Regions from separate parts of the Streptomyces sp. NBC_00887 genome, predicted to be linked through region 2. Evidence: riboswitches for the same ligand, from Rfam matches in the RefSeq annotation. Region 2 holds a riboswitch; each other region holds the start of a gene.

Region 1 (10,236 bases), 2.1 Mb from region 2:
CGCTGTCGGCGATGACCGAATGCGAGTACGTGGTGATGACCGCGGGCTCCTTCGACCTGATGGTGGAGATCGTCTGCGAGGACGACGACCACCTGCTGGAGACGATCAACAGACGCATCCGGGCCGTTCCCGGAGTGCGCTCCACCGAGAGCTTCGTCTACCTCAAGCTGAAGAAGCAGACCTATATGTGGGGAACCCGATAGCCGTGAGCAAGGACCTCAGCCGAACCGCGTACGACCACCTGTGGATGCACTTCACCCGCATGTCGGACTACGAGAACGCGCCCGTTCCCACCATCGTGCGTGGCGAGGGCACCCACATCTACGACGACAAGGGCAAGCGCTACCTCGACGGCCTGTCCGGCCTCTTCGTGGTGAACGCCGGACACGGCCGCCACGAGCTCGCCGAGGCCGCGTACAAGCAGGCGCAGGAGCTGGCCTTCTTCCCGGTGTGGTCCTACGCCCACCCGAAGGCCGTCGAGCTGGCCGAGCGTCTCGCCACGCACGCGCCGGGCGACCTCAACAAGGTCTTCTTCACCACGGGTGGCGGCGAGGCCGTCGAGACCGCCTGGAAGCTGGCCAAGCAGTACTTCAAGCTCACGGGCAAGCCGACCAAGTACAAGGTCATCTCGCGTGCGGTCGCCTATCACGGCACCCCGCAGGGCGCCCTGTCCATCACCGGCCTGCCGGCCCTCAAGGCCCCCTTCGAGCCGCTGGTCCCCGGCGCGCACAAGGTCCCGAACACCAACATCTACCGCGCCCCGCTCTTCGGCGACGACCCGGAGGCCTTCGGCCGCTGGGCCGCCGACCAGATCGAGCAGGAGATCCTCTTCGAGGGTGCGGACACCGTCGCGGCCGTCTTCCTGGAGCCCGTGCAGAACGCCGGCGGCTGCTTCCCGCCCCCGCCCGGCTACTTCCAGCGGGTCCGCGAGATCTGCGACCGGCACGACGTGCTGCTCGTCTCCGACGAGGTCATCTGCGCCTTCGGCCGGCTCGGAACGATGTTCGCCTGCGACAAGTTCGACTACGTACCGGACATGATCACCTGCGCCAAGGGCATGACCTCGGGCTACTCCCCCATCGGCGCCTGCATCATCTCCGACCGGCTGGCCGAGCCGTTCTACCGGGGCGGCAACACCTTCCTGCACGGCTACACCTTCGGCGGCCACCCGGTCTCCGCAGCGGTCGGTCTCGCCAACCTCGACATCTTCGAGCGCGAGGGTCTCAACCAGCACGTCCTGGACAACGAGAACGCCTTCCTCACCACGCTGCAGAAACTGCACGACCTGCCGATCGTCGGCGACGTCCGCGGCAACGGCTTCTTCTACGGCATCGAGCTGGTGAAGGACAAGGCCACCAAGGAGACCTTCACCGACGAGGAGACCGAGCGCGTCCTGTACGGCTTCCTCTCCAAGGCGCTGTACGAGAACGGCCTGTACTGCCGGGCCGACGACCGCGGGGACCCGGTCGTCCAGCTCGCTCCGCCGCTGATCTCCGACCAGTCGACGTTCGACGAGATCGAAGGCATCCTGCGGAGCGTGCTGACGGAGGCCTGGACGAAGCTCTGACCGATGCTCCGGCCACCGGTCGCACCGCTTCCGGCAGTCATTTCATACGGTCCACACGGCCCGGATACACCCGTTCGAGTGAGAAGGGGTGCATCCGGGCCGTGTGCTGTCCCGACACCCCGCTCCGACTACCTAGCGTGCCGAGTGACCGATCGGCCCTGTCTTCGTCCCCCGTACGGGGGAACGGGAAATCTGATCTGAACCGAGGTGTACGCCATGGTGGCCCCGCCGGACAACGACGTGATCTGGGCACGTTCCCTGCACCATTCCCACAACGGATCACCGGGGCTCGGCGGTGTCTCCCTCGGCGTCCGCGACGGTGAGGTCCTCGCCGTCACGGGCCCCCGGGGCAGTGGCAAGACGACGCTGCTGCACTGCCTCTCCGGCCAGTTGGTGCCCCAGCAGGGCGAAGTCTGGTTCAACAGCGTCCCCATCCACACCATGGGCCCGCGGCTGCGCGAGCAGCTCCGCCGCGACCGCTTCGGCTGGATCGCCGCCGAGCCCCAGCTCGTGCCGGAGCTGACCACCTGGGAGAACGCCGCTCTTCCGCTGCTGCTGCGGGGCGTCTCGCACCGGACGGCGAAGAAGGCCGCGATGGAGTGGCTCGAGCGCCTCGACATCGGGATGCTCGCCAAGAAGCGCCCGCACACACTGCTCCAGGCGCAGCGTCAGCGGATCTCCGTGGCCCGCGCCCTGACCGCGTCACCGTCCGTGATCTTCGCGGACGAGCCGACCGCGACCCTCCACCGTCCGGAGCGCGCGCAGCTGCTGCGTACCCTGACCACGGCGACGCGGTCCCACGGCATCACCGTCGTGCTCGCCACCCATGATGCCGAGGTCGCCACCCTCGCCGACCGCGCGGTCTCCCTGCTGGACGGCCGTCATGTCACCACCGTCGCCCTGCCCGCCGTATCGGATACGGAAGGCCGCTCGGCGTGCTCGCTCTCCGTCTGACCCGTGGTTCCCATCCCCTGGTCCTGACGCGGCGGCTGCTCGTCGCGGCCGCGTCGGCCGGTGTCGGCTTCCTCCTCCTGTGCACCCTCGGGTACGCCTCCTCGCACCCGGCGCACGCCTCGACCTCCGTGCTGAGGCTGCTGTGGTGTGCTGTTCCGCTGGCCGCGACGGTGCAGTTCGCGGTCGCGGTGGCGCGTACCGATCCGAGTACACGCCCACGTCCGGGGCTCTTCGCCGTGGGGCTCGGGCCGGTCCGGCTGAGCGTGCTCGCCGCCGTGTCCACCGCGGTGTCCACCACGCTGGGTTCGATGGTCGCCCTGCTCTTCTTCCTCCATCTGCGGGGCGATCTGACCGGGCTGCCGTTCGACGGCGGTGCCGCCGAACTCCTCGGCGCCGATGCCCCGTTGCCGCTGGCGGCCGCGCTGATGCTGCTGACCCTCGTGCCGCTGGCCTCGGCGGCGGCGAGCGGCCTCGCACTGCGCTCACGGCCCGTCGCACCGTCCGAGGCCCAGGAGGCGGAGGAGCTTCTCACCCCCGTACCTGCACCGACGGGGCTCCCGTGGGGAGTCGCGCTGACGGCGGCCGGCCTCGCTGTCGAGGCGTACGCGAACCGCGGTTCGGCGGGCAGCCCCTTCCCGCTGCCGGGGAGGCTGGACTCCACTCCGGCGAGCGTGCTGGTGGGCTGGACCCTCACGGCGATCGGCCTGGCCATGGCCGGTCCCGGTCTGACCCACCTCTGCGGGCGGCTGCTCCAGGCGGTGCGCCCCGGGGCCGTACGTCTGCTGGCGGGAAGGGTCCTGATGGACGAGGCGCGCCGGATCGGCCGTCCGCTCGGGATCGTCTGCGCGGTGCTGTCCGGGGTGATCGCGGGCTCGGTGCTGTACGACGGCGGGCCGCGGCCCTTCGGCCCGCTCACCGCGCTCGGCGCCGTACTCGTCCTGGGCTGTACGACGGCGACGCTACTGACCTCCGCGCTGGAGGCCAAGCAGTCCCGGACCCGTACGGCCGAGACCCTGCTGCGGCTCGGTGCCCCGGCCTCCTCGCTCCGCGCCGCCGCCGCCCTGCGGGCACTGGTGCTGCTGGCTGTCTTCGCCCCGCTGACCTGGGCGATCGCGGAGCTGGCGGCCCTTCCTCTGACGGGGTGAGACCCGGCGCCGCGGTGGTCCGTAGCATGGCGGCGTGGAGAATCCGGACGAGAACACGTACGCACCCGGCGTCGAGATCGAGACGCTCACCGCATTCGACGTGGCGGTCGCCGCCGGAACCCTGGCCGGCCATCGTGTCCAGTCCGTCGACCTGACCGGCCGGAGCGAGGCGCTCCTCGTGACCGGGACCAGGGGCACGGTCTTCCTCGGCTGCCGCATGGACCCCCGCGCCGAGGCGAAGATACGGGCGGACGGGGCGTTCGTCTTCCCGCCGGTGCCGGGGCTGCCCTTCGACCCGTACCGCGGACTGCTCTACACCCCCGACGCCCTCTACGAGGGCTTGGCCGAGGGCGGTTACGGCTCGACGCCGGACGCGCGGGCGTACGACTGGTTCCAGCTGACCAAGTCGAACGGCGATGTCTTCGCCTCGATGCTGCGGGCGCTCCACGACGACGCGGTCTCCGACGCCCTGGACGAACACCTGGTCGGGGCCCGGGTGGTGGGCGTGATGGGCGGCCACGCGATGGCCCGCGGTTCCGAGGCGTACCGTGGCGCCGCCACCCTCGGCAGGGAGCTGGCCCGCAGCGGTCTGACCGTGGCGACGGGCGGCGGCCCGGGTGCCATGGAGGCGGCCAACCTCGGCGCGTACGCCGCCCCGCACTCCGACGCGATGCTGCTCAAGGCCTGCGAACTCCTCGCCAGTTCGCCGTCGTTCAGCACCTCGGTCACCGACTGGGCGACGGCGGCCTTCGCCGTGCGGAGCCGCTGGCCCGACGGTGGATCCTCGGTCGCGGTCCCGACCTGGTTCTACGGCCACGAGCCGCCGAACGCCTTCGCCGACCACATCGCCAAGTACTTCGCGAACGCCGTGCGCGAGGACGGGCTGCTGGCCCGCTCGAACGCCGGTGTGATCTTTCTGCCCGGCGCCGCCGGGACCGTGCAGGAGATCTTTGACAACGCGACGCCGAACTACTACGAGTCGCGTTCCGCTCCCACGCCGATGGTGCTGGTGAACCGCGCGCACTGGACGGAGAAGCTGCCCGCCTGGCCGCTGCTGAGCGCGCTGGCGGCGGACCGGGCGATGGAGTCCCGTATCGCGCTCGTCGACACGGTGGAGGAGGCAGCCGGAGCCCTCGCCCGGCTGACGGGCTGACGGGCTGTCCGGCCGGCCCGGGTTCCGGCCGGCTCAGCGGGCGGCGAGGCGGGCGTCCAGGGCGTCGAAGAAGGCATCCCAGCCGTCCTCGGCCGCCGCGTACTGCTCGGGCGTGAGATTGCCGCCGCGCTGCTGGAAGACCATCTCGGTCGACTTCCTGCTCAGCTCGGTGAAGGTGACCGTGACGGTCTCGCCCTCGACGTCCGCGGGCGCGCTCCTGTCCTTCAGCGTGAAGACGAGCCGCTCGGGGGCGGACACCTCACGGTAGACGCCGTGGAACGGCATCTCCGCGCCGGGCACGACGATGACCACGCTCCACTCACCGCCCGGCGTGACGTCCATCGACAACCGGTCCAGCGGCACGTCCGCTTCGCCCCCGTACCAGGCGGCGAAGTCCTCGGGGACCGTCCAGGCGGCGAAGACCCGGTCCCGCGGTGCCTCGACGACGCGGGTGATGTCGATGCCCTCGCGCGCTGATCCAGTCATGACCCCAGTCCTTCCCGACGGTTCCGTGTCCAGGGGACCAGGCTCCGGGGGGCTCCGCCAGCCGGACGGGTCAGACCGCGTGGGCCCGGGACAGGACCACCGTCTCCGCCACGTCGAACGTCACGCCCACCCTGGCCCCCTCCTCCGGGGCGTCCCGCAGCCCGCACTCGGCCTCCAGAACGGGCCCGTCGGCGGGGTGCAGGGTCACGGCGACATGGTGGCCCCGGAACGTGCGCGCGCCCACCGTGCAGGTCAGCCCCTCCTGCGCGCCGCCGATCCGTACCCCGGCCGGCCGGACCAGCAGCTCGCGCGCGCCCTGGGGCGAGTCGCCGGGCACCGGCACCTTGCCCCAGGGCGTGTCGGCGGCCGTGCCGGTCACCGTCGCGTCCACCACGTTGTCGAAGCCGAGGAACCGGGCGACGAACGCGGAGGCCGGGCGCTGCCAGACCTCCAGAGGGGTTCCCGCCTGAGCGATCCTGCCGTCCCGCATGACCACCACCCGGTCCGCGAGGGCGAAGGCCTCGCCCTGGTCGTGGGTGACGGCGAGCACCGTCGTACCGAGCCGGCCGAAGAGGGTGCGCAGCTCGACGACGAGCCGTTCGCGCAGGCTCCGGTCCAGCTGCCCGAGCGGCTCGTCCAGCATCAGCAGTTTCGGGCGGGGTGCCAGCGCGCGGGCGAGGGCGACGCGCTGCTGCTCGCCACCCGACAGGGCGGCGACGGCCCGCCGTCCGGCGCCGGGCAGGCCGACGAGGTCGAGGAGCTCGTCGGCCCTGCGGTCGCGCTCGGCCCGGGAGACCCCGTGCATCCGCAGCCCGAACGCGACGTTCGCGCCGACGTCCCTGTGGGGGAACAGCTGGTGGTCCTGGAACATCAGCCCGAGCCCGCGCCGGTGCACCGGCACGGCGGCCTGGTCGGCACCGTCCAGGAGCACCCGTCCGCCGTCCAGCCGCTGCAGCCCCGCGACGACCCGCAGGAGCGTCGACTTTCCGCTGCCGCTGGGCCCGAGGACACAGACGATCTCGTGCTCGGCGACCTCCAGGTCCACGGCGTCCAGCGCGGTTCGCTTCCCGAAGCGGACCGTGGCCGAATCCAGTGCCAGCATCTCTAGAACTCCCCGGATCGGTCGGTGCGGATACGTTCGAGCAGGAGCAGCGACACCGCGCAGACGAGCATCAGGATCGTGCTGAGTGCCATCGCCTGCCCGTAGTTGAGCTCCCCGGACCGCCCCAGCAGCCGGGCGACCGCCACCGGCAGGGTGGGGTTGTCGGGGCGTGCGATGAACACCGTCGCGCCGAACTCGCCGAGCGACACGGCGAACGCGAAGCCCGCGGCCACCAGCAGCGCCCGCCGCACCAGCGGCAGGTCGACCTCGCGCCAGGCCCGCAGCGGCGAGGCGCCGAGCACCGCCGCGGCCTCCCGCAGCCGGTCGTCGACCGCGCGCAGGACGGGCAGCATGGTCCGTACGACGAAGGGGACGCCCACCAGCGCCTGGGCGAGCGGTACGAGGATCCAGGACGTACGCAGGTCCAGGGGCGGCTCGTCGAGCGTGATCAGGAAGCCGAAGCCGACGGTGACGGCGGACACCCCGAGAGGCAGCATCAGCAGCGCGTCGAAGCCGCGCACCAGCGGCCCTGCCCGCCTCGTCAGCGCCGCCGCGGCGAGACCGCCGATCACGAGGGCGATGAGGGTCGCGACCAGCGCGTACTGCAGCGAGTTCCAGATGGCCTCCAGAGGCGGGACCAGGAACGTGGAGCCGCTCGCGTCGGCGGACTGCAGCGCGCGGTAGAAGCCGAAGCCGTAGCCGCCGGACGTGTCCACGGAGCGCTCCACCAGCACACCGAGGGGCGCGACGATGAGCAGCGCGACGGTCAGCAGTACGCCGCCGAGCAGGGCCCGCTGCCCGGCCCCGCGCGGCCGGCGGGAGGTCTGTGCCGGGTCGACGAGCTTCAGCGCGGTCTCCCTGCGCCGTACGGTCCACGCGTGTACGGCGAGGATCCCGCCGACCGCGGCGAACTGCACCAGGGTCAGCACGGCGGCCGTCGGCAGATCGAGCAGCTGGGCGGTCTGCCGGTAGATCTCCACCTCCAGGGTGGAGTAGGCAGGACCGCCGAGGATCTGGACGACTCCGAAGGAGGTGAACGTGAAGAGGAAGACCATCAGTGCGGCGGCGCCCACGGCCGGCGCCAGCGCGGGCAGGGTCACCCGTCGCCACGCCGCGAGGCGTCCGGCGCCGAGCACCCGGGCAGCCTCCTCCTGACGGGGGTCGAGCTGCGACCACAGGCCGCCGACGGTCCGTACGACGACCGCGTAGTTGAAGAAGACATGGGCGAGGAGGATCGCCCAGACCGTGGTGTCGAGCCGGACGCCCCACAGCTCGTCGAGGAATCCGCCGCGCCCCAGCAGTGCCAGGAAAGCCGTTCCCACGACGACCGTCGGCAGGACGAACGGCACGGTCACGACCGCACGCAGCAGTTGCTTGCCGGGGAAGTCGAACCGGGCGAAGACATAGGCGCCCGGCAGCGCGATCAGCAGCGTGAGCACGGTCGACGCGAGCGCCTGCCAGGTGGTGAACCAGAGGACGTCGGCGATGTCCGGCCGGCTCAGTACCTCGCCGATCCGGCCGAACTGCCAGACGCCGTCCGCCTTCAGTCCCCGGCCGACGATCGCGACGACGGGGTAGGCGAAGAACAGCGCGAAGAACGCGACGGGCACGGCCATCAGGCCGAGCCGCGCCGCGTTCCCCCCGCGCGGGGGACGCGCGGCTACTTCACGACGAGCGAGGACCACGACCGGACCCACTGCTCACGGTTCTTGGCGATCTTCTCCGGGGCCACGGTCGTCGGCTTGTCGACGGTCGCACCGAACTTCGTGAAGAGCTCCGGCAGCTCCGCGTCCTCGGCGACCGGGTTCACGAACATGTTGAGCGGCATGTCCTCCTGGAACTGCTTGCTGATCAGGAAGTCCAGCAGCGCCTTACCGCCCGCCTCGTTCTTCGCACCGTCCAGCAGGCCGGCGAACTCGATCTGGCGGAAGCAGGTTCCGGTGGCGACCCCGGTCGGTGCCTCGGTGGGCTGCGGCTCCGCGTACAGCACCTCGACGGGCGGGCTGGAGGCGTACGAGACGACGAGCGGCCGGTCTGCCTTGGTCTTCTTGCCGCCCGCCGAGCCGGAGAACTCCTCGTTGTACGCCTGCTCCCAGCCGTCGACGACCTTGACGCCGTTGCCCTTCAGCTTCTTCCAGTAGTCCTGGTAGCCGTCCTCGCCGTACGTGGCGACGGTGCCGAGGAGGAAGCCGAGGCCGGGCGAGGAGGTCGCGGCGTTCTCGGTGACGAGGAGGTTCTTGTACGCGGGCTTCAGCAGGTCGTCGAACGACTGCGGCGGCGCGAGCTTCTTGTCGGCGAAGTACTTCTTGTCGTAGTTGATGCAGATGTCGCCGGTGTCGACGGGCGTGACCCGGTGCTTGTCCGCGTCGAGCTGGGTGTCGGCCGCGACGCGGTCGAGCCCCTTCGCCTCGTACGGGGTGAACAGTCCGTTGTCCAGGGCTCGTGAGAGCAGCGTGTTGTCGATGCCGAAGAACACATCGCCGCGGGGGGATCCCTTGGTCAGGATCTCCTGGTTGAGCGCGGCACCGGCGTCACCGCTCTTCAGCACCTTGACCGTGTAGCCGGTCTCCTTCGTGAACTCCTTCAGGACCGCCTCCGAGGCGTTGAAGGAGTCGTGGCTGACGAGGGTCACGGTCTTGGACGCCTTGGAGTTCCCGGAACCCGAGGCGTCGTCGTCGGATCCGCCGCAGCCCGCGAGCACGGTCACGCCGAGCGCGGCGGCCAGCGCCGTCGCGGCGCACTTCGTGGTGGTGTTCATGTGATTCCTCCTGGACGTGACCAGGAAGAGACGCGGCCCTGCCCGCTCGGCGAGCGGGCAGGGCGCAACAGCTTGAGTAAGGTCCGAACTTCCTACCCGGAATGACCCGGGCGAGGTTCAGAGGGTCTGCGGCTCGGTGCCGCACTCTCAGCGCTGTGGCGCTCCCCTGTCGGAATATGAAGTTGATTTCCGGGCCAGGCTACACCGGCCGGATCACGCCGTTCCGGCCGGATGGCGCCCGTCCCCGGAACCTTGTCAGCGCTCGGAGGCCGCCAGCTGTCCGCAGGCCCCGTCGATCTCCTGACCACGGGTGTCACGGACCGTGACGGGTACACCATGAGCGGCGATCGCGTCGACGAACGCCTTCTCGTCCTCGGGCCGCGAGGCGGTCCACTTGGAACCGGGCGTCGGGTTCAGCGGGATGAGGTTGACGTGCACGCGCTTGCCCTTGAGCAGCCGGCCGAGCCGGTCGCCCCGCCATGCCTGGTCGTTGATGTCGCGGATCAGCGCGTACTCGATGGAGATGCGGCGGCCGGACTTCTCGGCGTACTCCCACGCCGCGTCCAGCACCTCCCGGACGTTCCACCGCGTGTTCACGGGAACGAGGGTGTCGCGCAACTCGTCGTCCGGGGCGTGGAGCGAGACGGCGAGACGGCACTTGAAGCCCTCGTCGGCGAAGCGCAGCATGGCCGGCACCAGGCCCACCGTGGACACGGTGATCCCGCGCTGCGAGAGTCCGAGGCCGTCCGGCTCGGGGTCGGTCAGCCGCCGGATCGCCCCGACGACGCGCTTGTAGTTGGCCAGGGGCTCACCCATACCCATGAAGACGATGTTGGAGAGCCGCGCGGGCCCGCCCGGGACCTCACCGTCACGCAGCGCCCGCATCCCGTCCACGATCTGGTGCACGATCTCGGCCGTGGAGAGATTGCGGTCGAGGCCGGCCTGCCCGGTCGCGCAGAACGGGCAGTTCATCCCGCACCCGGCCTGCGAGGAGATGCACATCGTCACCCGGTCCGGATACCGCATGAGGACGGACTCGACGAGCGTCCCGTCGTGCAGCTTCCAGAGCGT
Region 2 (10,236 bases):
TGGGCGCCCAGAACTCGAACGAGTACGACGTTTTGCCGGTCGCGAGCATCTCACGCACGGTGCGAGCGTGATCTGTCCTCGTGGAGGGTGTGCCAAGAGCCATACTGGGAGGTTAACCAGGGCTCGGCGGTACCCCAACCAGACCGGGGCTTTTCACCCGGATTAATGTGATCGCTGTCCACCCCTCGGACAACTGCCTCCCCCGGAGCGCGAGATGCGCCCGCTCAGGCCGCGCGCGCCCTGATGCGCGCGGCGAGCGCCGCGGTCGCCGCGGCGGGATCCGCCGCTTCGGTGATCGCCCGCACGACAACGATCCGCCGTGCGCCCGCGTCCAGCACCTCGTCCAGATTGCCCGCGTCGATTCCGCCGATGGCGAACCAGGGGCGCGGCTGGTCGAGTGAGGCGGCGTAGCGGACGAGCCCCAGACCCGGGGCGTACCGGCCGGGCTTGGTCGGGGTGGGCCAGCAGGGGCCCGTGCAGAAGTAGTCGACGCCCGTCTCGGCGACGGCCGCGTCCACCTCGGACTCGGCGTGGGTGGAGCGGCCGATCACCGCCTCGGTGCCGATGACGGCGCGGGCGGCGGGCACCGGCAGATCGCCCTGCCCGAGGTGCAGCACGTCGGAGCCGATGGCGTGGGCGACGTCGGCCCGGTCGTTCACCGCGAGGAGTTTGCCGTGACGCTTGCAGGCGTCCGCGAACACGGCCAGGTGTTCGAGCTCCTCGGCGGCCTCCATGCCCTTGTCGCGCAACTGCACGATGTCGACGCCGGAGGAGAGCACGGCATCGAGGAACGCGGGAAGGTCGCCCTGCCGTTTGCGGGCGTCCGTGCAGAGGTAGAGCCGGGCGTCGGCCAGCAGCGAGCGAGGCGTGGACATGGTGGATTTCCCCCGTTGATAGGTCGCCGGCACCCGCCGGGCCGCCGACCCGGTGGTCGTCGGCCCGGCGGGGTGCCGGTCACGGCGGGGTGCGGGCCGTGAAGCACGGCCCGCACCCCGCATACGGTCGTCCGGTCAGACGGCGAGCGCCTGGGCCCGGCGCTTCACCTCCGTACCGCGATTCTCACTCAGTGCCTGCGCGGGCGTGCCGGGCAGGCTCGGGTCGGGGGTGAAGAGCCACTCCAGCATCTCTTCGTCGCTGTAGCCGTCGTCCTTCAGGAGCGTCAGGGTCCCTGCGAGGCCCTTGACCACCTTGTTGCCGTCGATGAAGGCGGCAGGCACCTGGAGCGTCCGCCTCTCACCACGTCGTACGGCGATGAGCTGACCCTCCTTGACCAGCTGCCGTACACGCGTCACCTCGACATCGAGCATTTCCGCGATGTCGGGAAGGTGGAGCCAGTCGGGGACGAGAACATCGATCTTTGCGTCAATCTCGGTCACGGGGACAAGCCTGCCATCCCGGACCGGCAGTCGGTAGCCGGGCCGCCCGTAAGGAGGTACCCGGGTCCTACGGCGCCGCAGTCCTCAGCGGTACGGAGGGGTCCGCGGCACGCACCGGATCGATGCTCGCCCCGGCCTCGATGAGCTTGCGCGCCTGGGCGAGGTCGCGCGGCCGGCTGACGGCGAGCACCGCCACCAGGACGCCCCCGCGCAGCCAGCAGACCGTCCAGGCCGGGTCCGCCGGGTCGCCGCGCCACAGCATGGTGTCGGCGGCGGCGTGGTGACCGGCGTACTGCACGAACCGGCCGAACTGCTCGGACCAGAAGTAGGGCACCGGGTCGTACGTCCGGGGCTGCCCGTCCGCGAGGGCGGCCGCGACCGTCCGGGGCCCCTGGAGGGCGTTGTCCCAGTGGTGGACCAGCAGCCGCTCGCCGTAGCGGGCGGAGGGGAAGGAGGCACAGTCACCCACCGCGTACACGTCGGGCAGGGAGGTGCGCAGCGAGCCGTCGGCGGTGATCGAGCCGTCCGGGCCGAGCGCGATGCCGGAGTCCTCCAGCCAGCCGGTGGCGGGGCGGGCGCCGATGCCGACGATCACCGCTCCGGCGGGGACCACCCGTCCGTCCGCCAGGACGACGGCACCGGGGTCGACGCGCGCCACCCGGGCGCCGGTGAGGAGTTCGGCTCCGCTCTCGGCGTACCAGCGGGCCATCGGGGCGGCGACGTCGGCGGGCAGGGTGCCCGCGAGGGGGCGTTCCGCTGCTTCGACGACGGTGACCGCGCAGCCCGCGGCACGGGCCGCGGTGGTGAATTCGGCACCGATCCAGCCGGCTCCCACGACCACGACGTCGTGCTGCCGCTCCAGGACGGGCCGCAGCCGTGCGGCATCGTCGACGGTGCGCAGCAGATGGACACCGGGAACGCCCTCGGAGCCGGGCAGGACGACGGGCTCGGCCCCGGTGGCGAGAACCAGCACGTCGTACGGGACGGGGCCCTCGGGGGTGTCCAGTTCGTGTGCGTCGGCGCGCAGTCCGCTCACGTCGAGGCCAAGGCGCAGGGTGATGTCAAGCGCCTCGAAGTCGACGTCGAAGGCGGAGTCCTCGGCCTTGCCGAGCAGGACCGCCTTCGACAGGGGCGGCCTGTCGTAGGGCTGGTGCGGTTCCGCGCCGATCAGGGTGACCTGGCCGGCGAAGCCCTGTTCGCGCAGGGCCACGGCGGTCTGCACGCCTGCCATGCCGGCGCCGACGACCACGACCCGGCGTGGCTGCTGTCCCGTTTCCCGCTGTTCCGTCTGCTCGCTCACCCGGCCACCCTAATCACCTGACGTTCCATCAGGTGTCGAGCTCCTCCACCACGCTCGTCCCGCTGCCCTCCTGGGACTCCCACTCCCACCGCTCTTCCAGCCGCACCCGGCCGTCGGGGAGTTCCGTGACGGTCGAGACGCAGTGGCCGCCGGAGGTCGTTCCGTCCTGCTTCAGCTGCACATAACGGAAGTCCAGGGTGTCGCCCTCCCTGGTGCCGACGAGATGTCCGCGGACGACGTCACCGCCCGCGTACTCGGCCCAGACCCGTCCCTCCCGCTCCCGGTAGGTGAAGCGTGTGCGGGTGCCGACCTGGCCGGGTGCCTGGTCCGCGACGGGCGACAGGACGAGTCCGTCGAGTGAACGGGCCACGGTGGCTGCTCCCTTACTGGCTGCGGGTTGCGGGGTTTAGGGTGGCCAACGTAAGGCACTCGCGGGAGCCCGGACGCACCGGGCTGAGAGGGAGGCTGGACGGCCTCCGACCGTACGAACCTGATCCGGGTCATGCCGGCGAAGGGAGGGGCTGGACGCCCATGCGCATCTCCGAGAACGGATCCGACGTCCTGGTCGTCGGGGGCGGCATCATCGGCCTGGTGACCGCCTGGCGGGCGGCCGGGCGCGGCATGTCCGTCGCGGTCGCCGATCCCGAACCGGGCGGCGGTGCCGCCCAGGTCGCGGCCGGCATGCTCGCGGCCGTCACCGAACTCCACTACGGCGAGCAGACGCTGCTCGGCCTCAATGTCGCCTCCGCCGCCCGCTATCCGGCGTTCGTGGCCGAGCTGGAGGAAGCGAGCGGGCAGGAGACCGGCTTCCGTGCCTGCGGCACGCTGGCGGTCGCGCTGGACTCCGACGACCGGGCCCATCTGCGGGAGCTGCACGCCCTGCAGCAGCGTTCGGGGCTGGCGTCGGAGTGGCTGAGCGGCCGCGAGTGCCGCCGGCTGGAGCCGATGCTGGCCCCCTGCGTGCGCGGCGGACTGCGGGCGGACGGCGACCACCAGGTGGATCCCCGCCGGCTGGCCTCGGCCCTGGTCACGGCGTGTGAGCGGGCCGGTGTGGTCTTCCACCGGGCCCGGGCGGAGCGGCTCCGCGTGACGGGCGGCCGGGCGGCCGGAGCGGTCCTCGCGGACGGTACGGAGCTGAGCGCCGACCAGGTCGTGCTGGCCGCCGGCAGTCTCAGCGGCAGACTCGCCGGGGTCCCCGAGGAGGTCGTACCACCGGTCCGCCCGGTCAAGGGGCAGGTACTGCGTCTGGCCGTGCCGCCCGCGTACGCCCCTTTCCTCAGCCGCACCGTACGGGCCGTGGTCCGCGGCAGTCACGTCTACCTCGTCCCGCGCGCCAACGGCGAGCTGGTCGTGGGCGCGACCAGCGAGGAGATGGGCTGGGACACGACGGTCACCGCGGGCGGGGTCTACGAACTGCTGCGCGACGCCCACGAGCTGGTGCCGGGCATCACCGAACTGCCGCTGACCGAGACCCGCGCGGGCCTGCGTCCCGCATCTCCGGACAACGCCCCGCTGCTGGGCCCGACGGCACTGCCCGGCCTGCACCTCGCCACCGGCCACCACCGCAACGGGGTGCTGCTGACGCCCGTCACCGGTGACGTGATGGGCCAAGTGCTGGCCACCGGCGAACTGCCCGCAGAGGCGCGCCCCTTCGCGCCGAGCCGCTTCGCGTCCTCCGGCCGGGGTCCCGCGTCACCGAACCTCTCCCCCGGAGCCCTCACTTCAGCACCTCAGGAGCAGCCCGCATGACCGAGCCCCTGCCCACCGCCGCTCCCGCACCTGCGTCCGCCTCCGCATCCGGGCCCGAGTCGGTGTCCCTGTCCGTCAACGGGGAGCACCGCACCGTCCCGGCCGGTACCGCGCTGGACGCCCTGGTCGCGACCCTGACCACGGCGCACTCCGGTGTCGCCGCCGCGGTCAACGAGGCCGTCGTGCCGCGCAGTCAGTGGTCCGCCACCGCTCTCGGCGAGGGCGACCGCGTCGAGGTCCTCACCGCGGTCCAGGGAGGCTGACATGTCGGACGATCTCTTCACGCTCGGCTCCACCACCTTCTCGTCCCGGCTGATCATGGGAACGGGCGGTGCGCCCAGCCTCGAGGTGCTGGAGCGCTCCCTGATCGCCTCGGGAACCGAGCTGACCACCGTCGCGATGCGCCGGCTCGATCCGACCGTGCAGGGCTCGGTGCTCTCCGTCCTGGAGCGGCTCTCCATCCGCGTGCTGCCCAACACCGCCGGCTGTTTCACCGCGGGCGAGGCCGTACTGACCGCCCGGCTGGCCAGGGAGGCGCTCGGCACCGACTGGATCAAGCTGGAGGTCGTGGCAGACGAGCGGACCCTGCTGCCCGATCCGATCGAGCTGCTGGACGCCGCCGAGACCCTGGCGGACGAGGGCTTCACCGTCCTTCCGTACACCAGTGACGACCCGGTCCTCGCCCGGAAACTCCAGGACGTGGGGTGCGCGGCGATCATGCCGCTCGGCTCCCCCATCGGATCCGGGCTCGGCATCCGCAACCCGCACAACTTCCAGCTGATCATCGAGCAGGCCGCGGTTCCGGTGATCCTCGACGCGGGGGCGGGAACCGCTTCGGACGCGGCGCTGGCGATGGAGCTGGGGTGCGCCGCTGTGATGCTCGCCTCAGCGGTGACCCGGGCGCAGGAGCCGGAGCTGATGGCCGCGGCGATGCGGCACGCGGTGGACGGAGGGCGCCTGGCGTACCGGGCCGGCCGGATCCCGAGGCGGCATTTCGCCGAGGCGTCCTCGCCCGCCGAGGGCCGGGCGGTGCTGGATCCGGAGCGCCCGGCCTTCTGACACGGCCGCCCGACCTGCTCACACGGCTGCTCCACCGGCCGCTCCCAGGTCACCACACATACATGTCCCTGTCACGGCTCGGCTTCAGAACGGTCCCCGGGCTGCCCCGGGCCGTCCGCCGTGTCCGTGGCGGCTCGTAGACTCGACCCGTGGACACGACCCTCCAGGACCCCCTCGTCGGGCAGCTGCTCGACGGCCGCTACCGCATCGATGCGCGCATCGCCGTCGGCGGTATGGCCACGGTCTACCGGGCCGTGGACACCCGTCTCGACCGGGTGCTCGCCCTCAAGGTGATGCATCCGGCCCTGGCGACCGACGCCGCCTTCGTCGAGCGCTTCATCCGCGAGGCCAAGTCCGTGGCCCTGCTGGCGCACCCCAATGTGGTGGCCGTGTTCGACCAGGGCGCCCAGGGCGCGTACGTGTATCTGGCGATGGAGTACGTCGCGGGGTGCACCCTGCGCGACGTACTGCGTGAGCGGGGCGCCCTGCAGCCGCGGGCCGCACTGGACATCCTGGAGCCGGTCCTCGCCGCGCTCGGTGCCGCGCACCGGGCGGGCTTCGTCCATCGCGACATGAAGCCGGAGAACGTCCTGATAGGGGACGACGGCCGGGTGAAGGTCGCCGACTTCGGTCTCGTACGGGCGGTGGGCACGGTCACGGACACCACCGGCTCGCTCCTGGGCACCGTCTCGTACCTCGCGCCGGAGCAGATCGAGCACGGCACGGCCGACACCCGCGCCGATGTGTACGCCTGCGGGGTCGTGCTGTACGAGATGCTGACCGGCGGCAAGCCGCACACCGGTGAGACCGCCGCACAGGTCATCTACCAGCACCTCAACGAGGACGTCCCGGCCCCGTCCGCGGCGGTTCCGGGCCTGGCCGCAGGGCTGGACGAGCTGGTGGCGGGCGCCACCGCCCGCAATCCCGAGGCCCGGCCCCATGACGCGGTGGCCATGCTGGCCCGGTCCCGCGAGGTGCGTGCCGGTCTGACCGGGGAGCACCTGGACGCGATGCCTCCGCAGGCCCTCGCCGGGACGCATGACGCCGCCGGCGACCGTACGAGCGTGATCCCCCGGGTCATCCCGGCCGGCCAGGGCACCGCGCACCACACCAGCCGCCTGGAGATGCCCCCGCTGCCGCCGCGGACGGGTGGCCGTCGGCCGTTCGCCGCCGGATCCCGGCGCGGGATGTTCGCGACGCTCGTCGCCCTCCTGCTGGTCCTGGGGGTCGGTGCGGGTGTCTGGTACATCAATTCGGGGCAGTTCACCCGGGTCCCCTCGCTCCTGGGCCAGACCCAGACGGCGGCGGAGAAGCGGCTCGCGGACGCCGGTCTCGACGTGGGGGGCGTCAAGCGTTCCTACAGCGACACGGTCGATCGCGGCAGGGTGATCAGCAGCGATCCCGGATCGGGCGAGCGGATCCGGGGCAATGACGCGGTGAAGCTGGTGATCTCGCGCGGGCCGGAGATCGTGCAGGTGCCCGATGTCGAGGGCATCGCGCTCGCCGATGCCCGACGCGAGCTGAAGGAGGTCGGCCTGGTGCCGGGGATGGTGACCCGGGAGTTCAGCGAGGAGATCGCACGGGGCGAGGTGATCCGTACGGATCCCGCCGTCGGTACCGATCGCCACCCCGACTCGGCCGTCGCCCTGGTGATCAGCAAGGGCAGCCCGGTCAGTGTCCCGGACGTCACGGGGCTCGACATCGAGGCCGCGAGGGCCGCGCTGGAGGAGGCGGGCCTCAGGACCGAGGTGCTGCCCGACCGGGTCACCTCTCCCGAGGCCGAGAGCACCGTCGCCCGCCAGTCACCCGCCGACGACGCGGAGGCCGCGGAGGGCGACACCGTCGAGCTCACGGTCTCCAAGGGCCCGCGCATGCTCGACGTCCCGGATGTCACCGGGAAGGACGTGGACGAGGCCAGGAGCACACTGGAGGAGGCGGGGTTCGAGGTCAAGGTCGACCGGTCGTTCCTCTCCTTCAGCGACACGATCGAGAGTCAGTCGGTCGACGGTGGCGAAGAGGCCCCGGAGGGCTCCACGATCACCATCAAGACCAAGGGTCTCTAGAACACATGCGCAACCCAGTAGGCGGTCACGTCCCGGTGGCGGGCGGCCTCGCGAAGGTCGGCCTCGGCTATGCGAGGGAGCTGGCGGCGGAGACCGTACAGGTCTTCGTCGCCAATCCGCGCGGGTGGGCGACACCGCCAGGAAACCCGGCGCAGGACGAGCTGTTCCGCTCGGAGTGCGCGGCAGAGTCCGTCCCCGCGTACGTCCACGCCCCGTATCTGATCAACTTCGGCTCGCACACCGAGGCCACCGCCGAGAGGTCCGTCGAGTCGCTGCGCCACTCGCTGCGCCGGGCCAGGGAGATCGGCGCCCTGGGCGTGGTGGTGCACACCGGGTCGGCGACCGGCGGGCGACCGCGGTCCGAGGCCCTCGCCCAGGTGCGCACGCACATGAGGCCGCTGCTCGACGAGCTGACCCATGACGACGATCCGTTCCTGCTGCTGGAGTCGACGGCCGGGCAGGGATTCTCGCTCTGTTCACGGACCTGGGACTTCGGCCCGTACTTCGAGGCCCTGGACTCCCACCCCAAGCTGGGGATCTGCCTGGACACCTGTCACATCTACGCGGCGGGCCACGACCTGGCGGGCCCCGGCGGCATGCGGCAGACCCTGGATCTGCTGGTGGACACGGTCGGTGAGGGCCGGCTGAAGCTGATCCACGCCAATGACTCCAAGGACGTCGTGGGCGCGCACAAGGACCGCCACGAGAACATCGGCGCGGGCAACATCGGCGCCGAACCCTTCCGGGAGCTGTTCTCGCATCCGGCGACCGAAGGGGTGCCGCTGATCATCGAGACGCCCGGCGGCAAGGAAGGGCACGCGGCGGACGTGGCGCGTCTGAAGGAACTCCGGGGCACCGTCGGCCTGTGAGGTGAGCGCGGCAGGGTACTCCGTGCGGGTGTACCGGCTGCCGCGGGGTCAGAGCTCGGGGCCGTCCCCGGGCTCCTCCTGGTAGCTGTAGCGCTGCTCGCGCCACGGATCGCCGATGTTGTGGTAGCCGCGCTCCTCCCAGAATCCCCGGCGGTCGGCGCTCATGTACTCGATGCCGCGGACCCACTTGGGGCCCTTCCAGGCGTACAGGTGCGGTACGACCAGCCGCAGCGGGAATCCGTGTTCGGCGGTGAGGAGTTCGCCGTCCTTGTGGGTGGCGAAGAGCGTGCGGTCGGACATGAAGTCGGACAGCCGCAGGTTCGAGCTGAATCCGTATTCGGCCCAGACCATCACATGGGTGACATGGGGTGCGGGCGGCGCCAGTTCCACGACCGAGCGGGCGAGGATTCCGCCCCATTCGGCTCCGAGCATGCTGAACTTCGTCACGCAGTGGAGATCGGCGACGACCGTGGAGTACGGCAGCGCCGAGAATTCCTGGTGGTTCCAGCAGCGCTTCTCACCGTCCGCCGTGGCCCCGAAGACCCTGAACTCCCAGCGATCGGGCTTGAACTTGGGCACCGGCCCGTAGTGGGTGACCGGCCAGCCACGCTGCAGTCGCTGCCCCGGCGGTAGCCCGGACTGCTCTGCTGTGCCGCGTTCCCGGCTTTCCGGCTGACCCATGCCTCCATGGTGACAGACAGGCAGGGGTGGTTATGACCAAGGGAGACCCGATTCGGGCAACTCGTACTAAGCATGCACTTACTGGACGACTGCGGGGTGCGATGCAAGGATGCGGCGCAAACATGCCCAGTTCACCGGTTGGAAGGAGCCTCTGCGATGCAGGGCGACCCCGAGGTCCTCGAGTTTCTGAACGAACAGCTGACCGCCGAATTGACTGCCATCAACCAGTACTTCCTGCACGCCAAGATGCAGGACAACTTCGGCTGGACGAAGCTCGCCAAGTACACCCGGGCCGAGTCGTTCGACGAGATGAAGCACGCCGAGATCCTCACCGACCGGATCCTCTTCCTGGAGGGCCTGCCCAACTACCAGCGGCTCTTCCACGTTCGGGTCGGCCAGACGGTCACCGAGATGTTCCAGGCCGACCGCCAGGTCGAGGTGGAGGCGATCGACCGCCTGAAGCGGGGCATCGACGTGATGCGCGCCAAGGGCGACGTCACCTCGGCGAACATCTTCGAGTCCATCCTGGCGGACGAGGAGCACCACATCGACTACCTCGACACCCAGCTGGAGCTGGTGGAGAAGCTCGGGGAGCCGCTCTACATCGCGCAGCTGATCGAGCAGCCGGAGAGCTGACCCGCCCGACCCGTCCGTGGGCCAGGGCTCCGCGGGAGACCCTGACGCTCCTGGAGGGCCCGCTCAGGCGGCGTCGGAGAGCCGGACGTCCGGCGGACCGGCGAAGGTGACGGGCGCACCGGCAGGAGCGCCCGTCGGCTCCGTCCGCCCCTCGATGAGCTCACGGCGCGGGCAGTCGCCGCGTCCGAGCAGTGCCTGGATCCTGCGGACGCAGCCACCGCAGTCCGTTCCCGCCTTGCAGGCGGAGGCTATCTGGCGAGGCGTGCACGCCCCGTCGTCCGCATGCTTCTTGACCTGCTGTTCCGTGATGCCGAAGCAGGAGCAGACGTACACGCGGTTCACCTCCCGACGGGGTCGTTCGCTGCGCCGTCCCGATGTTTCGGTGAGGCTAACCTAACCTTACCCGTCGCGCCAGGCCCGCAAAAGCCCCGGTTACGACTGTGGGGCACGGATCACATGGATCCGTGCCCCACAGGTGCTCTCAGCGGTGGTCCCTACTGGTC
Region 3 (10,236 bases), 3.7 Mb from region 2:
CCGCGTAGAGCGCCGTGAAGACGATCATGGAGGTGAGCACCTCCCCCTGCGAGACACCGGGGGAGACCGCGTCACGGGTCTGGAACACGCCGTACACCACCCAAGGCTGGCGGCCCATCTCCGTGAAGATCCAGCCCCAGGAGTTGGCGATCAGCGGGAAGAGCATGGTCCACAGGGCGACGATCCAGTAGAACCGGGTGAGCTTCGGGCTCAGTGCCTTGTTCTTGAAGAGCACCAGATGCGGCACCTCGTCCTCACCGGTCCGCAGGGCCGGGGGCAGCATGAACTTCTTCCGCGTCAGCCACAGCCCCAGCAGTCCGAGCCCGAAGGACGCCATGCCGAAGCCGATCATCCAGCGGAAGCTCCAGAAGGCCACGGGGATGTTCGGCCGGTAGTCACCCGGGCCGAACTTCTCCTGCTCCGCCTTGTTGATGTCGTTGATGCCGGGGACGTACGAGGTGAAGCTGTCGTCCGCGAGGAAGGACAGTATTCCGGGGATCGAGACCTCTACGGTGTTGTGCCCCTTGGCGACGTCGCCCACCGCGAAGAGCGAGAAGGGCGCACCGTGCTCCCCCTCCCACAGGGCTTCCGCCGCGGCCATCTTCATCGGCTGCTGCTTGAACATCACCTTGCCGAGCAGGTCACCGCTGACCGCGGTGAGCAGGCCCGCGACCACGACCGTGACCAGTCCGAGGCGCAACGATGTCCGCATCACCCGGATGTGCTTCTTGCGCGCGAGGTGGAAGGCGGAGATGCCGACCATGAACGCGCCGCCGACGAGGAACGCCGCCGTTATCGTGTGGAAGAACTGCGTGAGCGCGGTGTTCTGGGTGAGCACGTGCCAGAAGTCCGTGAGCTCGGCACGGCCCCGTTCCTCGTTGATCCGGTAGCCGACCGGGTGCTGCATCCAGGAGTTGGCCGCCAGGATGAAGAACGTCGAGAGGATCGTTCCGATGGAGACCATCCAGATGCAGGCGAGATGGATCTTCTTCGGCAGCTTGTCCCAGCCGAAGATCCACAGCCCGATGAAGGTGGACTCGAAGAAGAACGCGATCAGCGCCTCGAAGGCGAGCGGTGCACCGAAGACGTCACCGACGAACCGCGAGTAGTCGGACCAGTTCATGCCGAACTGGAATTCCTGGACGATGCCCGTGACCACACCCATGGCGATGTTGATCAGGAAGAGCTTGCCCCAGAACTTCGTGGCCCTGAGGTACTTCTCGTTGTCCGTGCGCACCCAGGCGGTCTGCAGGCCGGCCGTGAGGGCGGCGAGAGAGATCGTCAGTGGGACGAACAGGAAGTGGTAGACGGTGGTGATGCCGAACTGCCATCGCGCCAGAGTCTCTGGCGCCAGCGCTAGGTTCACGTCCTCTTCTCCTTGCGTCGCCGTGATCACAGCCGCAGCTCGCTCCGCCAATCCCACCGATCACGGGAGGAAACGGGGCGCGCTTGTGAACGCGTTCACATTCACAAGCAATTATGGCGCACACATCTTCGAAGCCATCGCGCGGGGGGGTGGTTTCCGGCCGACCGGACCGAGCCACCGATACCGGACACCGCGCCCATGTCCGTCCGGCCGCTCAGCACAATGGCCCCGGACCTCGTCGAACGAGGTCCGGGGCCACCGGCACGCAAGCGGTCGAGCCGCCCTCCTACTGCTCCTTGTGGAACGACTCCGCCACCTTCAGGAACACGTCGTTGGCCTCGGTCTCACCGATCGTGACCCGCACACCCTCACCCACGAACGGCCTGACCATCACACCTGCCCGCTCGCACGCCGCGGCGAAATCGAGCGTACGGTCCCCGAGCCGGAGCCAGACGAAGTTGGCCTGGGACTCGGGCACGGTCCAGCCCTGCTTCACCAGGCCCTCGTACACCCGGGTGCGCTCGCCGACCAGCGATCCGACCCGGCCCAACAGTTCGTCCTCGGCCCGCAGCGAGGCGACCGCGGCGTCCTGCGCGACCTGGCTGACCCCGAAGGGGACGGCGGTCTTGCGCAGTGCCGCCGCCACCGGCTCGTGCGCCACCGCGAAACCGACCCGCAGACCTGCCAGGCCGTACGCCTTGGAGAAGGTCCGCAGCACCGCCACGTTGGGCCTGTCCCGGTAGATCTCGATGCCGTCCGGCACGTCGGCGTCCCGGATGAACTCCTTGTACGCCTCGTCGAGCACCACCAGCACATCGCCGGGAACCCGGTCCAGGAAGCGCTCCAGCTCCGCCCTGCGCACCACGGTGCCGGTCGGATTGTTCGGGTTGCAGACGAAGATCATCCGGGTGCGGTCGGTGATCGCACCGGCCATCGCGTCGAGATCGTGCACCTCGCCGTCGGTGAGCGGCACCTTGACCGAGGTCGCGCCGCTGACCTGCGTGATGATCGGATACGCCTCGAAGGAACGCCAGGCGTAGATGACCTCGTCACCCGGGCCGGAAGTGGCCTGGAGCAGCTGCTGCGCCACGCCGACCGAGCCGGTACCGGTGGCCAGATGGGAGACCGGCACACCGAACCGGTCGGCCAGCTCGTTCATCAGGCCGGTGCAGGCCATGTCCGGGTACCGGTTGAAGTTCGCGGCGGCCCCGAGCGCGGACTCCATGACCCCCGGCAGCGGCGGATAGGGGTTCTCGTTGGAGGACAGCTTGAAAGCAACCGGTCCGTCGGCGGCCGCCGGCTTGCCCGGCACATAGGCAGGCACACCGTCCAGCTCGGCACGCAGCTTGGGGCTCGTCTCGCTCACCGCAGGTCCTCCTCGACCATCCGTACACATCAATACTGCTCACCTTAAGAGGATTCGACGTCCCTGCGAATGGCCGGACCCGGACAATCGTCCGCTGTGCCGGAAAGCACCGTCAATGCCCGGCGGCCCGACGAGCCTCCCCGGGGGGAGCGCCGCATCCCGTGGCGCGTGCCCGTGGCTCACTCCGTAGCGCGCATCACTCGAACAGGTGAGTTGAGACCTCTTCGAGACATGGACCAATTAGCAGGTCCATGCACACCGACACATGACACATTGGCCTCCAACCCGCCAACTCCCTTGAATTTCAAGGTATTTAATGCCTCATGATCATGCAGAAACGTGCCTGTCGACGTACGCATATGCGACCGGCCCAACCCGCCACCGGAGCCCTACTATCGGCTCGCCATGACAGCAGCAGGGAAGCACCAGGTGAGCCGGACAGAGACGCCCCGGCGCAGCGGCCGACAGGGACGGGCGGGGATCCGGGACGTAGCCGCCGCGGCCGGAGTCTCCATCACGACCGTCTCCGACGCGCTCAACGGCAAGGGCAGGCTCCCGGACGCCACCCGCCGACATGTCCGCGAGGTCGCCGAGCGGCTGGGCTACCGCCCGTCCGCCGCGGCCCGCACCCTCCGTACCGGCAGGTCGGGGCTCATCGGCCTCACCGTGACCACGTACGGGGACGAACCCTTCACCTTCACCGAGTTCGCCTACTTCGCGGAGATGGCCAGAGCCGCCACATCGGCGGCGCTCGCCCGCGGCTACGCCCTGGTCATCCTCCCCGCCACCTCGCGCCACGACGTCTGGTCGAACGTCGCCCTGGACGGCACCGTCGTCATCGACCCCTCCGACCAGGACCCGGTGGTCACCGAACTCGTGCGGCAGGGACTGCCCGTCGTGTCCGACGGCCGACCGGCGGGCACGCTGCCGGTCACCGCCTGGGTCGACAACGATCACCGGGCAGCCGTACTCGACCTCCTCGACCATCTCGCCGCCGCCGGAGCCCGCCGCATCGGGCTGCTGACCGGCACCACCACCGACACCTACACCCGCCTCTCCACCACCGCCTACCTCCACTGGTGCGAGCGGGTGGGCCAGGACCCGGTCTACGAGTCCTATCCGGCCCACGACCCCTGCGCGGGCGCCGTGGCCGCCGACCGGCTCCTCGCCCGCCCGGACCGGCCTGACGCCGTCTACGGGCTCTTCGACCCCAACGGAACCGATCTGCTCGCCGCCGCCCGCCGCTACGGCCTGCGGGTCCCCGAGGACCTGCTGGTGGTCTGCTGCAGCGAGTCCACCGTGTACACAGCGACCGATCCCCCCATCACGACGCTCTCGCTCAAGCCGCGCAGAATCGGCACGGCTGTCGTCCAGCTCCTCATCGACGCCATCGAAGGCGTCGAGCACGACGGACCGCTGGAACAGGTGATACCGACGGAACTCATCGTCCGGACGTCCTCGCAGCGGCGTCCGCCGCGCACCACGATCAGCCCTCCGCGCTCCCCCGCCGGGGACTGTTCGGATTAATCCGTACCAATCGGTCGGCGAACCAAGCGTGCACTCGGATTCACCACCCCTGGTGCGTCCCAGAGCACGATCCGCATTCCTATGATGGGCGCACGACACCGCGGACCACCTCTACCAGGCAGGGCCCGTCAGGTGTACGGCGGCGCGACGGTGGTGGAGGGGTCGATGACTCAGGGGGCCGGTCAGGAACCCGTGGTGCGGACAGCGACGTTGCGTGACTTCCGCGTACCGCCGTATGCGCAGGCACCTATGCCTTCGCCGTTGCCGCATCCCGGTAACGCCGTCATGGGCGACGAGCCGGAGGGGTACACCCCCACCGCGCGCGATCTCCCCGTGATCAACCGCGGCGACACCGTCCAGGTGCAGGCCGTTCCCCAGCCCCGGCCCGCCTCCGCCACGGGACGAGGTCCCCTCTACGTCGTCGGCGACGTCCACGGCTACCTGGACGAGCTCCTTGCCGCGCTCCGCGAGCAGGGCCTCATCGACTCCGAGGGCCGGTGGTCCGCCGGCAACGCCAGACTGTGGTTCCTCGGCGACTTCACCGACCGGGGACCGGACGGCATCGGCGTGATCGATCTCGTCATGCGGCTCTCCGCCGAGGCCGCGGCGGCCGGCGGGTACTGCAAGGCCCTCATGGGCAATCACGAGCTCCTTCTCCTCGGCGCCAAGAGGTTCGGCGACACCCCGGTGAACTCCGGTGCGGGTACGGCGACCTTCCAGGCGGCCTGGCTGCTCAACGGCGGCCAGAAGACCGACATGGAGCGGCTCCAGGACGTCCACCTGCAGTGGATGGCCCGCCTCGACGCGGTCGTCGAGGAGGACGGGCACCTGCTGATGCACTCCGACACGACGGCCTACCTCGACTACGGCTCCACCATCGAGGACGTCAACGACACGGTGCACGCCATTCTCACGCGTAACGACGCCGACGAGTGCTGGGACCTCTTCCGCAAGCTCACCAAGCGGTTCGCCTTCCGCGACGAGGGCGGTTCGCAGGCCGTTCGCGAGCTGATGTCCACGTACGGCGGGCAGCGCGTCGTGCATGGTCACAGCCCCATCCCGTACCTGCTCGGCGAGGTCGGATCCGAGGACGGCGAAGACAGCGCCCGCCCCGTGGTGGACGGTCCGCACGTGTACGCGGACGGGCTTGCCATCGCCATGGACGGCGGAGTGACCATGGCCGGAAAGCTACTGGTTGTCCAACTTCCTCTGAATGACTGACGGCCGTCGGGGAAGACGCACCCACGACCTGACAACGCCGACCACTGGGCCTATTTCCGGAAACCCCCTGTCAACCCGTGCCATGGTCGCTCTACCATCGGCGTATCAGTAGCAGGCTCTCCTCCGTTCCGCCCGATCGCCCGGCCCAGGCGGTCGATCAGGCCCTACGGAGCATCGGGGGATGCACATGAAAAGCGCTCCGCACCTGCTGGCCGAGGACCGACCCGAGTACGAGCGGATCCTTGCCGACTCTCTGCGCCATGCTCACGAACGCCCGGATCTGGACGGTGTGGGGGACCGGCTCAACGCGGAACAACTGCGGACGATGGCGCTGAACGCCACCGCTCTGATCACCGCAGCCGCCGCTACCGAGTACGAGCACTACGTGAAGGTCCGCGGCGAACTGCGCGGACCGGCCGATGCGTCGGCCCCCGAAACCGCCCTCGGGTCAGCCCTCGGACCGCCCCCTGACGAACCGGACGGGGAGGGTGCGGGAACCCTTGCCGTCATCGCCGCGCTGGCCCCCGTGCTCGCCGGCTCCGCCGCCCTCATATTCCTGCTGGTCGGCTATCTCCTGAAGGCGGTCAGCCCGGCCCTGGCGTTCGGCGGCACCCTGGTAGCCGCCGGATGGTTCTTCGCGGCGGTGGCCGCCGCGGCCATCCTGGTCGCCGCGGTCGGACTCCTCATCACCGCGCTGCGGAACGGAGCCACCGCGCTGCCGGCCATGGACGACGAGCAGGAGTTGCCCGAGGACGTGGCACGCGCCAGGGAGGCCTGGCGCCACGCACTGCTGGAGCGCGGCATCCTGCCCTTCCTGCGGGACGCCCTGGCCGACCCGACCGCGGGGCCGGCCTCACGGACCCCGCACCGCTCGGCGAACCGCATCCCGAAGATCGGCTACAGCAGACCGGACTTCTCCGGTCCGCAGGACGGCCCCTCGGCCGGACCTCGCCCCTCCTTCACCAGCCCCGACTTCACCAGTCCCGACTTCGGCGGCCCCGAACACCAGCCGGAGTGATCCGGCCGGTTCCCCGAACCGCGGGGGCTGTGCCGCGTCCGGGCACGGCGGAGGCCGGGGCAGCTCTGCTGCACCCGGCCTCCGCGTTGTTCAGTGTGCGGTGGTACTCCGACTCGGTCGGAGCGCCCCGTCAGACTCCCTGGGGAGCCAGCTTGGGGTTCGCACCGTACTCGTTGGCCTCGGGCGCACTGTCGAGGAAGGTGAAAACGAGCAGGGCGATGTTCACGAACGGGACGCAGCCGATCAGGACCCACCAGCCCGAACGGCCGGTGTCGTGCAGCCGACGGACGGTGACGGCCAGCGAGGGGATAAACAGGGCAATGAAGTAGATGAAGTACGGAATCTGGGTGTCGATGGCGACACCGATGCCGGCCAGTACCACGATGAAGATGGCGTGGAAGAGCGCGAACATCCAGTACTCCTTGCGGCGCGCACGACCGCTGAAGCCTGCGTAGTTCTTGAGGACGTTCAGGTACCAGCTCACTGTGTTTCCCTCCCCTGGCGCCCCCCGTCGGGGCGCACACTTTTTCGGCCAAGCACAGCGGAAGGTAAGGCACAGATAAGGAAATGGTCAAGCCAGGACGTACCCCTGCCGAAACGTACATAGACCTGCCACGTTTCCGTGTCCGTACCGTCTCCGAACGGCACCTGGAATCAGGCGATCAGAGGATCCATCATGTGAAACCAGCCATTGCTCATACTCTCCTGGTTCAATACGGACAATCTGATGAACAGCCAGACGGCACCGCCCCGGGCACGTAACGCCCAGGACAGCGCCGCCATTTCGTGCGATTTCCCCCGGTGTCAGTCCGCCAGCGGCAGGTACACCCTGTTGCCGCTCGCGGCGAACTCCTTGGACTTCTCCAGCATCCCCGCCTCGATCTCCTCCTCCGACGCGGAGGGGAGCAGGTCGGGGGCGAACTGCTCCGTGATGCTCCTGCTGATCTTCATCGAACAGAACTTCGGACCGCACATCGAGCAGAAGTGAGCCGTCTTGGCCGGCTCGGCCGGCAGCGTCTCGTCGTGGAACTCCCGTGCCGTGTCCGGGTCGAGCGCCAGGTTGAACTGGTCCTCCCAGCGGAATTCGAACCGGGCATCCGACAGCGCGTCGTCCCATTCCTGCGCCCCGGGGTGCCCCTTGGCGAGATCCGCAGCATGCGCGGCGATCTTGTAGGTGATGACGCCGGTCTTCACGTCGTCCCTGTTCGGCAGCCCCAGGTGCTCCTTGGGCGTGACGTAGCAGAGCATCGCCGTCCCCCACCAGGCGATCATCGCCGCACCGATGCCCGAGGTGATGTGGTCGTACGCCGGGGCGACATCGGTGGTCAGCGGGCCGAGCGTGTAGAACGGCGCCTCCTCGCAGATCTCCTGCTGGAGGTCGATGTTCTCCTTGATCTTGTGCATCGGGACGTGGCCCGGGCCCTCGATCATCGTCTGGACGCCGAACCGCTTGGCGACGGAGTTCAGTTCACCGAGCGTGCGCAGTTCGGCGAACTGCGCCTCGTCGTTGGCGTCGGCGATGGAACCGGGGCGCAGTCCGTCACCGAGCGAGTAGGTCACGTCGTAGGCCGCGAGGATCTCGCAGAGCTCCTCGAAGTGCTCGTAGAGGAACGACTCCTTGTGGTGCGCGAGGCACCAGGCCGCCATGATCGAGCCACCGCGGGAGACGATGCCGGTCTTGCGGCGTGCCGTCAGCGGGACGTACGGGAGCCGGACCCCGGCATGCACCGTCATGTAGTCGACGCCCTGTTCGGCCTGCTCGATGACGGTGTCCTTGTACATCTCCCAGGTCAGCTCCTCGGCCCGGCCGTCCACCTTCTCCAGTGCCTGGTAGAGCGGAACGGTGCCGATCGGCACGGGGGAGTTGCGCAGGACCCACTCGCGCGTGGTGTGGATGTTGCGGCCGGTGGACAGGTCCATGACCGTGTCGGCACCCCACTTGGTCGCCCAGGTCATCTTGTCCACCTCCTCCTCGATGGAGGAGGTGACCGCGGAGTTGCCGATGTTGGCGTTGACCTTCACCAGGAACCGCTTGCCGATGATCATCGGCTCGATCTCCGGGTGGTTGACGTTGGCCGGCAGCACGGCCCGCCCCGCCGCGATCTCCTCGCGCACCACCTCGGGCTCCACGTTCTCCCGGATCGCGACGTACTCCATCTCCGGAGTGATCTCGCCGCGGCGGGCATAGGCGAGCTGTGTGACCGGCTGCCCGTCGCGGCTGCGGCGGGGCTGACGGGGGCGGCCGGGAAAGACCGCGTCGAGGTTGCGCAGGCCGCCGCGCGGCGACGTGTGCTTGAGCCCGTCGTCCTCGGGACGCGCCGGGCGGCCCGCGTACTCCTCGGTGTCGCCGCGGGCGATGATCCAGTTCTCCCGCAGGGGCGCGAGCCCGCGACGGACATCGGTCTCGGTGGAGGGATCGGTGTACGGCCCCGACGTGTCGTAGAGCGTCACGTCCTTGCCGTTGGTGAGGTGCACCTGACGGACCGGCACCCGGAGGTCCGGGCGCGAGCCCTGGACGTACCCCTTGTGCCAGCCGATGGACTTCCCGGCCTCGCTGTTCGCCACGTCCTGCGCATTCTGGGCGTTCTGCTTCGAGGCAGGCGTGCGTGCGTCCGCTGTGGTCATGAGACCTACTCCCTACGCCGGCATTACCCGGTAACAGGTTCGGCGGTCGGCGCAGCGTGTCCCGTACGGATATACGGAGGTCAGCGCCCTCTCAGCCCGGTGCTCCGAGCTCCCGCGTGTGCAAAGGTGCCTCCACGCTAGCCTCCCTCCTGGCGTGCTGGCCAGAGGGCCTCTCCCGTTCTTGGGATGATCGCCCGGTGACGTCCTCCCCCAGCGCCCCCGAACCGCACGGCCCCCGGTCCGGCAGTACGCAGAGCCATGCACCGGGCCACAGCCACGGCCCCGCCGCGCCCGTGTCCAAGCATCTGCGCAAGGTCATCGCCGCGGTGCTGATCCCGTTCGCCGCCGCGGTCCTGGTCGGTCTCGTGGCCTTCTGGCCGGGCGGCGCGCCCTCCCACGAGCGCACGGGTGTCGGTTTCGACCGGCAGACCCAGCAGGGCAAGGTGGTGGAGATCGCCAGGGTGGACTGCGCGGACGTGAACGCCGCGCAGGTGCCGCCCACCGGCGACACCTCGACACCCTCGGGGCGTGAGGCGGTCAACGAGCAGTCGGGGCTGTGCAAGAAGGCCACGGTCGAGGTGACGACCGGCAAGGACAAGGGCCGTACGTTCGTCGAGATCATCCAGCCCGACGCGACCAGGCAACTGAGGGACGGTCAAGGGGTGGTTGTGGCGTACGCGCCCGACGCGCCCCGTGATCTGCAGTACTCGGTGACCGACGTGGCCCGTACGTTCCCGATGGCCCTGCTGGCCGGGATCTTCGCCCTCGCGGTGATCGTGGTGGGCAGGCTGCGCGGGCTGATGGCGCTGATCGCGCTCGCGGTCTCGTTCGCCGTACTGACGCTGTTCATCCTCCCGGCGATCCTGCAGGGTTCGAATCCGCTGGTCGTCGCGGTGATCGGGGCCAGCGCCATCATGCTGATCGCCCTGTACATGTGCCACGGGCTGACCGCGCGCACATCCGTGGCCGTCATCGGCACGCTCGTCTCGCTGCTGCTGATCGGGCTTCTGGGCTCGCTCTTCATCGGCTGGGCGAGCCTCAGCGGCAACACCGATGACAACACCGGCCTGATCCACGGGCTGTTCCCGAACATCGACATGAGTGGCCTGCTGC

Evidence for each region. A riboswitch is a leader RNA that binds a small molecule or an ion and turns the genes downstream of it on or off. The one in region 2 is predicted to bind thiamine pyrophosphate.
Region 1: it holds a riboswitch for thiamine pyrophosphate, as region 2 does, so the genes downstream of both, OG844_RS19225 (thiamine ABC transporter substrate binding subunit) here and thiO (glycine oxidase ThiO) in region 2, are expected to answer to the same signal.
Region 3: it holds a riboswitch for thiamine pyrophosphate, as region 2 does, so the genes downstream of both, thiC (phosphomethylpyrimidine synthase ThiC) here and thiO (glycine oxidase ThiO) in region 2, are expected to answer to the same signal.

What each region holds. Positions count from the first base shown of each region.
Region 1 is NZ_CP108788.1:4,244,015-4,254,250, forward strand. It holds gene OG844_RS19185 (Lrp/AsnC family transcriptional regulator) at 1-203, shown strand, start outside; gene OG844_RS19190 (aspartate aminotransferase family protein) at 188-1,567, shown strand; gene OG844_RS19195 (ABC transporter ATP-binding protein) at 1,784-2,521, shown strand; gene OG844_RS19200 (hypothetical protein) at 2,503-3,666, shown strand; gene OG844_RS19205 (LOG family protein) at 3,701-4,819, shown strand; gene OG844_RS19210 (SRPBCC domain-containing protein) at 4,853-5,305, opposite strand; gene OG844_RS19215 (ABC transporter ATP-binding protein) at 5,376-6,407, opposite strand; gene OG844_RS19220 (ABC transporter permease) at 6,410-8,023, opposite strand; gene OG844_RS19225 (thiamine ABC transporter substrate binding subunit) at 8,068-9,165, opposite strand; TPP riboswitch at 9,237-9,343, opposite strand; gene rlmN (23S rRNA (adenine(2503)-C(2))-methyltransferase RlmN) at 9,421-10,236, opposite strand, start outside.
Region 2 is NZ_CP108788.1:2,121,801-2,132,036, forward strand. It holds gene metF (methylenetetrahydrofolate reductase [NAD(P)H]) at 1-103, opposite strand, end outside; gene thiE (thiamine phosphate synthase) at 225-875, opposite strand; gene OG844_RS09665 (Rv2175c family DNA-binding protein) at 1,011-1,376, opposite strand; gene OG844_RS09670 (NAD(P)/FAD-dependent oxidoreductase) at 1,444-2,607, opposite strand; gene OG844_RS09675 (hypothetical protein) at 2,705-3,046, opposite strand; TPP riboswitch at 3,098-3,210, shown strand; gene thiO (glycine oxidase ThiO) at 3,208-4,425, shown strand; gene thiS (sulfur carrier protein ThiS) at 4,422-4,688, shown strand; gene OG844_RS09690 (thiazole synthase) at 4,690-5,484, shown strand; gene pknB (Stk1 family PASTA domain-containing Ser/Thr kinase) at 5,634-7,547, shown strand; gene OG844_RS09700 (deoxyribonuclease IV) at 7,553-8,416, shown strand; gene OG844_RS09705 (sulfite oxidase-like oxidoreductase) at 8,465-9,097, opposite strand; gene bfr (bacterioferritin) at 9,254-9,733, shown strand; gene OG844_RS09715 ((2Fe-2S)-binding protein) at 9,797-10,066, opposite strand; gene OG844_RS09720 (class II 3-deoxy-7-phosphoheptulonate synthase) at 10,228-10,236, opposite strand, start outside.
Region 3 is NZ_CP108788.1:5,813,654-5,823,889, forward strand. It holds gene OG844_RS26585 (cytochrome ubiquinol oxidase subunit I) at 1-1,366, opposite strand, end outside; gene hisC (histidinol-phosphate transaminase) at 1,653-2,732, opposite strand; gene OG844_RS26595 (LacI family DNA-binding transcriptional regulator) at 3,138-4,259, shown strand; gene OG844_RS26600 (metallophosphoesterase) at 4,425-5,480, shown strand; gene OG844_RS26605 (hypothetical protein) at 5,662-6,498, shown strand; gene OG844_RS26610 (DUF805 domain-containing protein) at 6,629-6,982, opposite strand; gene thiC (phosphomethylpyrimidine synthase ThiC) at 7,303-9,123, opposite strand; TPP riboswitch at 9,116-9,249, opposite strand; gene OG844_RS26620 (YibE/F family protein) at 9,321-10,236, shown strand, end outside.